Regions from separate parts of the Sphingobium amiense genome, predicted to be linked through region 1. Evidence: riboswitches for the same ligand, from Rfam matches in the RefSeq annotation. Region 1 holds a riboswitch; the other holds the start of a gene.
The links. Region 1 has a riboswitch for cobalamin ahead of SAMIE_RS14990 (hypothetical protein). Riboswitches for the same ligand answer to the same signal wherever they lie in the genome.

Region 1 (4,868 bases):
CACAGGATAGGGACCAATCGGCGCAAGGTCCAGCCTCTTGTGCCCCTCGCTTGCCGTTTACCGCTCCGACGCCGGTGCGCTGACCATCAGCGCGGGGCAGCGGGCGATCGTCATCGGTCGATCCCTTCCTGCGCGCGCACGCCGTCGCGGAAGGCGTGCTTGACATCGCGGATGGCGCTGACCGTGTCGGCGGCCGCGATCAGGGCGTCATCCGCCGCGCGGCCGGTAATCACCACATGCTGCATCGGCGGACGCGCTTCGATGGCGGCCATGATCTCGCCGACAGCGAGATAGCGATAGGTGATCGGATAGGTCAGTTCGTCGAGCACGACGAGGCTGATCGATGGATCGGATAGCGCGGCTCTGGCCTTTTCCCAGCCTGCCCGGGCGGCGGCGATGTCGCGCGCGCGATCCTGCGTTTCCCAGGTGAAGCCTTCGCCGCACTTTTCCCAGATCACATCGGGATGGGTGGAGAAGAAGGCGCGTTCGCCCACATTCTCCGTCCCCTTGATGAACTGGAAAACCGCGGCCCTGCGGCCATATCCCAGAGTGCGCGCGACCATGCCGAAGGCGCTGGACGACTTGCCCTTGCCATTGCCGGTGAGAACCAGCAGCAACCCCTTGTCCCGCGTGGCGGCGGCGATCTTGGCGTCGACCACCGCCTTGTGTCTGCGGGTGCGTTCGCGATGGGCTTCCTCGCTTTCGCTCATCGGGATGCTCGCGCGGCGAACAGGGATCGCGCGGTGGACAGCAGCCCGTAAACGCCTGCGGCAACAGCGCTCCACAACAGGGTCGAATAGAGGGTAAGCGGGAAATGGCGGGCGAGGCGCGGCAGGAAGCCAGCCAGCGAGGGATCGGCGAAACGGTCGCCCAGAAAGTAGAAGCCGCCGCTCGAAAAAAGCTGCGACAGGAACGCCGCGGCCACAAGAAGCAGGAGCAACAGCGGCAGCGCGGAGGCGACGGGGCCGAGCCTTTCAGCGCCGAAACGTCCGGCAAGCCACATCGTGCCATAGGCGGGCGCGAGCATCCAGTAGGCAGGGGTGACGCAGAAGCTCGACCGGCCTAACCAGCCGATCATGATGAAGTCGATAACGACGGCAAGCAGGAACAGACCCGCAAAAGCCCATGGCCTGCGCACGAAAAAGCCCAGCACGAAGAAGCTGGCGAGGCTGGTGTCGGGCAGGTGCACGAGATTGCTGACGTAATGGGTGCGGGTAGCGAGCATGACGAGGACGAGCGCGCCGAACAGGGCGAGATCGTGTCGGGAAGGACGGACCATGAAGGCCTCCTGACGAATGAGACGGACGAAGCAGCGCAGCGCCGGGCCTGCCGGCCTGCGCAGGGGATCGGGTTGCGCACCGGGGACGGCGCGCTCGGGCAATGTCAGATGCTGGTCATCACAGGCTCCCTTCGGCAACAACGCACAATGTGTCGTCCGCGAAGGTGTGCCTTCGTCCGCCCGGTTCATCCCGCCCGCGCAGAGAAACGACCGCAACAGGCCGGTTTCCTGACTTCCGGATCATCGCGCTCTCGCCGCCTTCTCGGGACGGATCCCAATGGCATGATGGCGATGCGCTCACCGGTTACAGTTGCGGGAGCAGTGCCGGATTGGGTGGCTTGTCGCCACCGCCCGGACTTCCCGATTAAGCCCTTTCGGGCACCCGTTGCAGCGGCGTCCATAAGCCAGCCCGCAGGCGCGCGCAACACTTCCCGCTTGCGGCGCGCGAAACACGCCGCTAGGGGCGGCTCCGCGACAGGTTCCCCGAGAGGGGATCAAAAGGGAACGGAGTGTAAAACCCCGGCTGCCCCTGCAACTGTAAGCGGCGAGCCGACCGGCCATTACGCCATTGGGACTTCACCGTCCTGAGAAGGCGGCCGGACCGGCCTTGACCCGTGAGCCAGGAGACCTGCCTGACGCGGTCGTTCTTCGTTCGGGCAGGGTGCACCGGACGTTCGAGGTTGCCGTCCTCCACGAGGTCGGCACACACCCTCGCGCAACGACAGCCACTGCCTGCCGGGATGCCCCGCGCGGGAAGCGATGCTCTGTCCGTGCCGCATTGAAGGCGCGGTCGGGCGCGCGCTTCTCTCGCGGGTCGGAACGGCAGGTCCACGCCGTTCGTACCGGAGGGAGCCGCACCATGCGTCCTGCCTATTTTTCTGCTGTTTATGTTTCCGCCCTTCTCGCTTCTCCCGCTCTGGCCGGAGAGGCCGGAATGGAGCCAGCGCCCGATCCGTCCATCGTCGTTACCGCGCTGCGCAGCCCCGTGGAGCAGGCGCGGACTTCCGCCACCGTCACTGTGCTTGACGAACCCGCCATCCGTGCGCAGCAGCCCATCGCGCTCACTGACCTGCTGCTGCGAACGCCGGGGATCAGCCTGACCCGCAACGGCGGCTTCGGCACGGCGACGTCACTGCGCATCCGGGGCGCCGATGCCTCGCAGACGGTCATGGTGATCGACGGCGTACGGATTTCCGATCCTTCGGCGACCGGCGGCGGCTATGGCTTTTCCAACCTGCTGATCGACGACATCGACCGCGTCGAAATCCTGCGCGGGCCGCAGTCGATTCTGTGGGGCAGCGATGCCATCGGCGGGGTGGTCAATGTGCTGACCCGTCGCGCCGAACGCCCGCTGGAAGGCAGCGTGGCGGTGGAAGCGGGCACCCATGACACCGTCAATGCGCAGGCCGGGATCGGCGGGGCGGGCGCGCTGCTCGACTGGCGCGTTTCCGGCTCGACCTTCAGCACGGACGGCATTTCGGCGCGCAGCAATGGCACCGAAGCGGACGGCTATCGCCGCACTTCGGCCAGCGGCACTGCGACGCTGAAAGTCGCGCCCAACCTCTCCGTCGATCTTCGCGGCTATTGGGCCGATGCCCGCAACGAGTTCGACGCCACGTCCGGCGATTCGCTCGCTTATGGGCTGACAAGGGAGTGGACCGGTTATGCGGGCGTCAATCTGGCGCTTTTCGATGGCCGCCTCGCCAACCGGTTCGCGGTGCTCCAGACCGAAACCGACCGCGAGAATTACGATCCGGCCCGCTCGATCCGCCCGCTGAACTTCGATGCGCATGGCCGCGTGCGCCGCTTCGAATATCAGGGGACGCTAAGGGCGTCGGATCAGGTGCAGGCAGTGTTCGGCGCAGAACGGGAAGAGCAGCGCATGACCAGCGCCTCGCCCGGTAACAACAGGGCGGCCTATGCGCTGGTGCCGCAGAGCGCCGACACCAACAGCGTCTATGCCGAACTGCGCGTGACGCCGCTCGACGGCCTTACCCTCAACGGCGGCGCGCGGCATGACGACCAGTCGCGGTTTGGCGGCAACACGGTCTTCACTGCGGGCGCGGTCTTCACCCCCAATGAGGGCCGCACATTGCTGCGCGCCAGCTATGACGAGGGGTTCAAGGCGCCTTCGCTCTACCAGCTCTTCAGCCTCTACGGATCGGCGGCGCTCCAGCCGGAAAAGGCGAAAGGCTGGTCGGTCGGGGCAGAGCAGACATTGGGAGACAAGGTTCACCTGTCGGCGACCTGGTTCAACCGGGATACCCGCAACCTCATTGATTTCGCCACCTGTCCGACGACCGGCAGCCTGCCCGCCGCCTGCTTCATTCCCGGCACCGCCACCACCCGCTTTGGCTATTATGCCAATGTGCGCAGGGCGCGCGCCAGAGGGCTGGAACTGGCGGGACGCGCACAGGCGGGCATCCTGTTCGCATCCGGCAATTATAGTTGGATTGCGGCGGAAGATCGCTCGCCCGGCAGCGCCGATCTCGGGCGACAGCTTGCCCGCGTGCCCCGGCATCTCGCCAATGTCGAAGGCGGCGTCGATCTGCCTCAGGGTCTGCGGGCGAGCCTGGCCGCGCGTTATGCAGGCAGAACCTTCGACCGGGCAGGAAGCGCGACCGTGCTGCCGGACTATTGGCTGATCGACCTGCGCGCCCAGTGGCGCGTCACGGACGGCCTGACGCTTCACGGCCGTGTCGAGAATCTGGCCGACAGGCATTACGAAACGGCGGGTGGATACGGCGCGCTTGGGCGGACCGTCTATCTCGGCCTCCGGAGCCGTTTCTGATGCTGCGCGCGGTGGAATCCGGTCCGGCGGTGGTGGTATGTTTCACCTGCCGCCTGTCGCCCGACCGGCGTGAGGACGAAAACGGTCGCCGGGGCGGCGCGCTGCTGATGCAGGCGCTGCACACGGTGCAGCAGGACGACCCGGACCTTGCCGGGGTGCAGGTGCAGGAAATGGCCTGCCTGTTCGCCTGCCAGAGCCATTGCGCCGTGCATGTGCGCGCGCCCGGCAAGATCGGTTATGTGCTCGGCCGGTTCGCGCCGGGCGAGGAGGATGCGCGTGCGATCCTGCGCTATGCCGCGCTTCATGCCGACAGCGCCGATGGCACCGTGCCTTATGCCCGCTGGCCACAGGGGGTGAAGGGCCATTTCATCGCCCGCACCCCACCCGAAGGATATGTCTGCACATGATCCGCTTCGATGACGAAACCCCATTCGCCCGCGCGCTGGATGCATTGCCCGGCGCGGATGACGGGTGGGTTCGGCTGGCGCGCGAGCGGCAGGCGAGCCTCACCAAGCCTGCCGGATCGCTCGGCCGGCTGGAGGACATCGCGACCTTCCTATGCGGGTGGCAAGGCAGCACGCTTCCTGCGCTGGACCGGGTGCAGGCGGTGGTCTTCGCCGGCAATCATGGCGTGGCCAGTCGAGGGGTGAGCGCATTCCCGGTCGAGGTGACGGCGCAGATGGTCGCCAACTTCCGCAACGGCGGTGCGGCCATCAACCAACTGGCGAAGGCATGCGGGGCGGAACTGTCGGTCGTGGCGCTCGACCTCGACCGGCCAACCGGCGATATTGCGCTCGA
Region 2 (4,868 bases), 570 kb from region 1:
GCCCGACAGGCCCAGCATCGCGCCGACGATCAGGCTGAGCGCCATACGCGGCAGGCGAAGGTCGATGACGATGGTGCGCGCGATTTCGTCGCCTCCACCGGTCAGCGTCGCCAGCACCCGCGCCGGGCTGAGCGGCACGGTGCCGAGCGCGACCGATCCCAGCGCTCCCGCCAGCACCAGCAGGATAAGGACCGGCAGCAGCAGCGGATGGCGGCGGCGCGTCATGGCTTGCCTCGGCGCGCGGGGCCGCTAAGCGGGGCGGCATGATCCGCGCCGCCCTGACCGCCACTCTTGCCCTTGGCCTGCTGACCGGAGCTGCCGCGCCGCACAGGCCGCGCCGCATCGTCTCGCTCAACGTCTGCGCCGATCAATATCTTCTGGCGCTCGCCGATCCGGAACAGATCGCCGCGCTCAGCCACAATGCGCGCGATCCCGAACTGTCGGCGGCGGCGGACCGCGCGCGCGCCTTCCCTATGCTGCACCGGGGCGCGGAGGAAGTGCTGGCGATCCAGCCCGACCTGCTGCTCGGCTTTCCCACCGGGCCGGGGCAGGTCGCGGGCGCGCCGCCGGGACGCTGGACGACCCTCGGCCTCGCCAGCGCGGAAAGTTACGGCGCGATCCTCGACCAGATCCGGCAGGTCGCGCGCGCCATCGGCCATCCCGCGCGCGGCGAAGCGCTGATCGCGCAAATGAACCGCGACCTCGCCGCCCTGCCCCGCGTCAGGCGCGGGGGCGTCGCGGCCTATTATCAGCGGCGCGGCTATCTGACCGGCACCGGCACGCTGATCGACGATATGATGCGGCGCGTCGGCCTCACCAACCTCGCCGCGCGGCTCGGCAAGCCCGCGCTGGCTCAGGTCGGTCTGGAAGAAATGGTGGCCGCGCGGCCCGACTGGCTGATCGTCGAAAGCGCGACCGACCGGGTGCAGGATCAGGGCACGGAAATGCTGCACCACCGCGCCCTCGCCGCCATCCCGCGCATCAGCGTGCCGCAGGCGTGGACCGTGTGCGGCGGCCCCGCATACGTGCTCGCCGCGCGGCGCATCGTCGCGCGGGTGAACGCCGCGCGATAGGAAGAAGGCGGGCGCTGCGCCCGCCTCCCCCGGTTGTGCGTCAGAAGCGGACACGCACGCCGCCATAGGCGGAGCGGCCATAGGTGCTGTAGCCATAGGCGGTGGCGTAGGCTTCATCGGTCAGGTTGTCGATCCGGCCATAAATCTCCAGATGCTCGCCAATCGGCAGCGACGCGCGCACGCCCACCAGCGCATAGCCGTCGAGCCGCCGCGTGTTCGCCGCATTGTCGAAACTGTCGCCCACCATCGTGACGGTCGCGCCGGTCGACAGGCCGAAGGACCAGTCATAGTCCGCCGAAACGCTCACCTGATTGACCGCCCGCCGCGCAAGGCGATTGCCGAAATTCGCCGAGCCGCGCGACCGGTCGCGCGCGTCGATATAGGAATAGCTGCCCGTGACGGTCAGCGCCTCCACGGGCTTCAGCGCCACCGAAGCCTCAACGCCCTTCGCGCGGGTGCGGTCGAGATTGCCGTAGGTGAAGGTCGCATTGTCATAGTTGATCTGGTTGCGCGTATCGCGGCGGAAGGCCGTGAGCGACAGGGTGGCACGTCCGTCGTCAAGGCGCTGGTCGAACCCGACGTCGTAGCTCTTCGACCGCTCGGGCCGCAGCGCCGCATTGCCGCTGAAGCTGTCGTAAAGCTGGTAAAGCGACGGCGCCTTGAACCCTTCGCCGTAGCTCAGACGCACATTGGTCGCCCCGGCATTGGGCGAATAATTGGCGTTCGCGCCAAAGGTGGTCGCGCCGCCGAACTGGCTGTGATCGTCGTGGCGCACGCCGCCCGTCACGGCGAGGCCTTCGAGCGGCTTGACGATGGCGAGGCCATAGACGCTGTCGATGTTGATCCGCGCGCTGTCGGTCGATCCGAAGCCGAAGAAATCATAGTCCGGCCGCTCATGCTCATAGCCCAGGATGAATTTGGCGGCATCGACGGGGGCATAGACGCCCTCATATTCGAAGCGCAGGTTCGTGCCCTTGTAACCATAGTCGGGGTCGGTCGCGGGCACGAAATAATAGTCGCGGTCGTTGCGCAGCCAGGTGACGGCGGCACGCTGCGTCAGCCTGCCGTCCATCAGCGAGAGGTTGAGGCCCGCATAGCCGACATATTGGTCCAGCTTGCTCACGTCGCTGCTGTCGGCGGGCGCGCCGAAGAAGCTGTCATAATCGAGGTCGGCGTGAATATAATAGCCGCGCAGGTCGAGGCTCAGCGCGTCGGAAAAAGCGAGCTTCAGCCGCGCGTTGGTGGCGATATTCTTCGTCCCGTCGCGCTCCGTGCCGCCCGCCGCAGAGGATATGCCGTCGGTGCGGAAATAGGCCGCGCCCACGCCGCCCGATGCGATGCCGCTGCTGCCCGACACGTCCGCCTTCGCGCTCCATGTGTCGCTATAGCCATATTCGACGGAAGCGTTGGCGCCGAAGCCCTGCGCCGGAACGCCCGTCATGATGTTGACGACGCCGCCGATGGCCTGGCTGCCATGGACGACCGAGTTCGATCCGCGCAGCACTTCGATGCGGCGGACATTGGCGGTCAGCAACGGGCCGAAATCATAACCGTCGCCGATGCCGCTCGGGTCGTTGACCTTGACCCCGTCGATCAGCACGAGCGTCTGCGTCGTCTCCGCGCCGCGCAGCGACACGCCGGTCACGCTGCCGACCGATCCGTTGCGGTTGAAGCGGACGCCCGGCGTCGTCGCCAGCAGATCGACCACGTCGACCGCCTGCCGCGTTTCGATGGTCTTCGCGTCGATGACGGTGATCGCCTGCCCGACCTCGTCGCGCGGCTGTTCGATTCCGGCGGCGGTGACGACGATATTGTCGTCCTGCGCCAGCGCCGGCGTGGCGGCCAGCACGGCCACTATTGAAAGTCCCAGTGTTTTCATTCTCTTTGCCCCGGCGTCGAACGACTTGGATGCCGGGGTCTGCCGCGCAAGCGGTCGCGCCATGCGGAAGGGGATGACGCCTGATTGTCCCCCGCGCGCGGCACGATGCGGCCCCGGCCGCATGGCGTCGCTCGACGGAAAACCGTGCTCCGGCCATCCCCTGAACCGCAGCAAGAGCGACTTTACGCCGGCAGGTCTCCTGGCTTGCGGGTCGCAGCTTCGATGCACGGGCCTTCCCGGACGCAAATCCAGTGGCCGGCTCCGGACATGGAGCCAGATGCATCGCGCTCACCGCTTACAGTTGCAGGGACAGCCGTGGAATTGGGACCATATCCCTCACCACATTCCCGTTTTCAGCCCATCGAAGGGCACCGGCGCGAGTCAGATACGGGCGCTCAAAGCCCCCGCGTCCGCGCCCTTAGGGGAAAGGATAGCCTCTGCCAAGAGCGTTCAGTCCAGCGCGATTCCCTGCGCCAGCACCGCGTCGGCCCGCGCCAGCACCACCAGCGGCAGGCCAGCCTCGCGCGCGCGCTGCGCGGCAAGCCGGGTCGGCGCGGAGATTGTGACGAGCAGCGGGCATCCCGCCAGCACCGCCTTTTCCACCAGTTCGTAGGAGCAGCGCGACGACAGCAGCGCAAAGCCGCCATCCCAGCCGTTCCCCCCGCGCCGCATCGCACCGATCAGCTTGTCGAAGGCATTGTGCCGCCCGACATCCTCCCGCACGAGGCGGATCGCCCCGTCCGCATCTACGTGCGCCGCCGCATGTGCCGCGCCGGTCGCAGCATTGAGCGGCTGATGCGCCCGCAGCCCGTCGAGCGCGCGGAAGATCGCGGCCCGGTCGGCCTGCGTCCTTGCGGTGACGGGCGGCAGGGGCCGGATCGCCTGTTCCAGATTCTCGATCCCGCACAGGCCGCAGGAGGAGTCGGTCGCGCGGTGCCGCACCCGTTCGAGCAGGGCATCGGTCCGCCCCGCAGGCAGCGTCGCGCGCGCGACGACGCCCGCTCCGCTCTCATGCAGGTCCACATCGAGCGCCGCGTCCCCTTCCCCCAGCAGCCGCTCCGCCAGCGCGAAACCGGTGACGAGGTCGGGCAGGTCGGCAGGCGTCGCCATCAGCACGGCATAGCCGATGCCGTTAAATTCGATGGCGACGGGCACTTCTTCGGCCAGCGGACGGTCGACGGGCAGCACTGATCCTGCGGCATCTATGCGGTCGAAGCGGGAAAGCGGCGCGGGATCGGGCTTGTGCATCGCTTCTGCTATAGGCACTGCGGACGCGCAACAAAAGGAGCGGCGATGCGGCCTTCACCCCTATTGGGCGCGATCCTCGCCGGTGGCCGGTCCAGCCGCTTCGGCAGCGACAAGGCGCTGGCGGCGATGCCGGACGGGCGGACGCTGATCGACCACGCCACCGCCGCGCTCACCCCGCATGTCGACGCATGGGTGATCTGCGGCCGGGAAGGCGGGCTTTCCGACCGGCCCGCGCCCGGCCTCGGGCCGCTGGGCGGGCTGAACGCCGCGCTCCATCATGCAGCGGCCGGGGGCTTTGCCGGAGTGCTGACCACCGGATGCGACATGCCGGTCTATCCTCCTGCCCTGCCCCCGCTGCTCTTCGGGCCGGAGGCTGCGGTGCTGGAGGGGCAGCCCCTGCTCGGCTGGTGGCCTGCGTCGCTGGCGCCGCTGCTCGATGCCCATCTGAAGGAGGAGAACAGCCGCTCGATCCGCGGCTGGATGGAACGGACCGGCGCGCGGGAGGTCGCGATTCCCGGCTTGACCCTGCCCAATATCAACCGGCCCGGAGACCTTCCCCGCGCCTGACCTCAATGCGCGGCGGACGTGTCCACATTGGAACGCGGCTTGGGCGCGAACCATACGATAATGGCAGCGGCAAAAAGGATGATCGCCGATATGAAGAAGAC

Region 2: it holds a riboswitch for cobalamin, as region 1 does, so the genes downstream of both, SAMIE_RS12095 (TonB-dependent receptor plug domain-containing protein) here and SAMIE_RS14990 (hypothetical protein) in region 1, are expected to answer to the same signal.

What each region holds. Positions count from the first base shown of each region.
Region 1 is NZ_AP018664.1:3,079,595-3,084,462, forward strand. It holds gene cobO (cob(I)yrinic acid a,c-diamide adenosyltransferase) at 111-710, opposite strand; gene SAMIE_RS14990 (hypothetical protein) at 707-1,279, opposite strand; cobalamin riboswitch at 1,481-1,680, opposite strand; cobalamin riboswitch at 1,739-1,929, shown strand; gene SAMIE_RS14995 (TonB-dependent receptor plug domain-containing protein) at 2,139-4,070, shown strand; gene SAMIE_RS15000 (DUF1636 domain-containing protein) at 4,070-4,477, shown strand; gene cobT (nicotinate-nucleotide--dimethylbenzimidazole phosphoribosyltransferase) at 4,474-4,868, shown strand, end outside.
Region 2 is NZ_AP018664.1:2,506,693-2,511,560, forward strand. It holds gene SAMIE_RS12085 (FecCD family ABC transporter permease) at 1-225, opposite strand, end outside; gene SAMIE_RS12090 (ABC transporter substrate-binding protein) at 264-1,073, shown strand; gene SAMIE_RS12095 (TonB-dependent receptor plug domain-containing protein) at 1,114-2,952, opposite strand; cobalamin riboswitch at 3,125-3,343, opposite strand; gene fdhD (formate dehydrogenase accessory sulfurtransferase FdhD) at 3,403-4,200, opposite strand; gene mobA (molybdenum cofactor guanylyltransferase) at 4,246-4,767, shown strand; gene SAMIE_RS12110 (DHA2 family efflux MFS transporter permease subunit) at 4,770-4,868, opposite strand, start outside.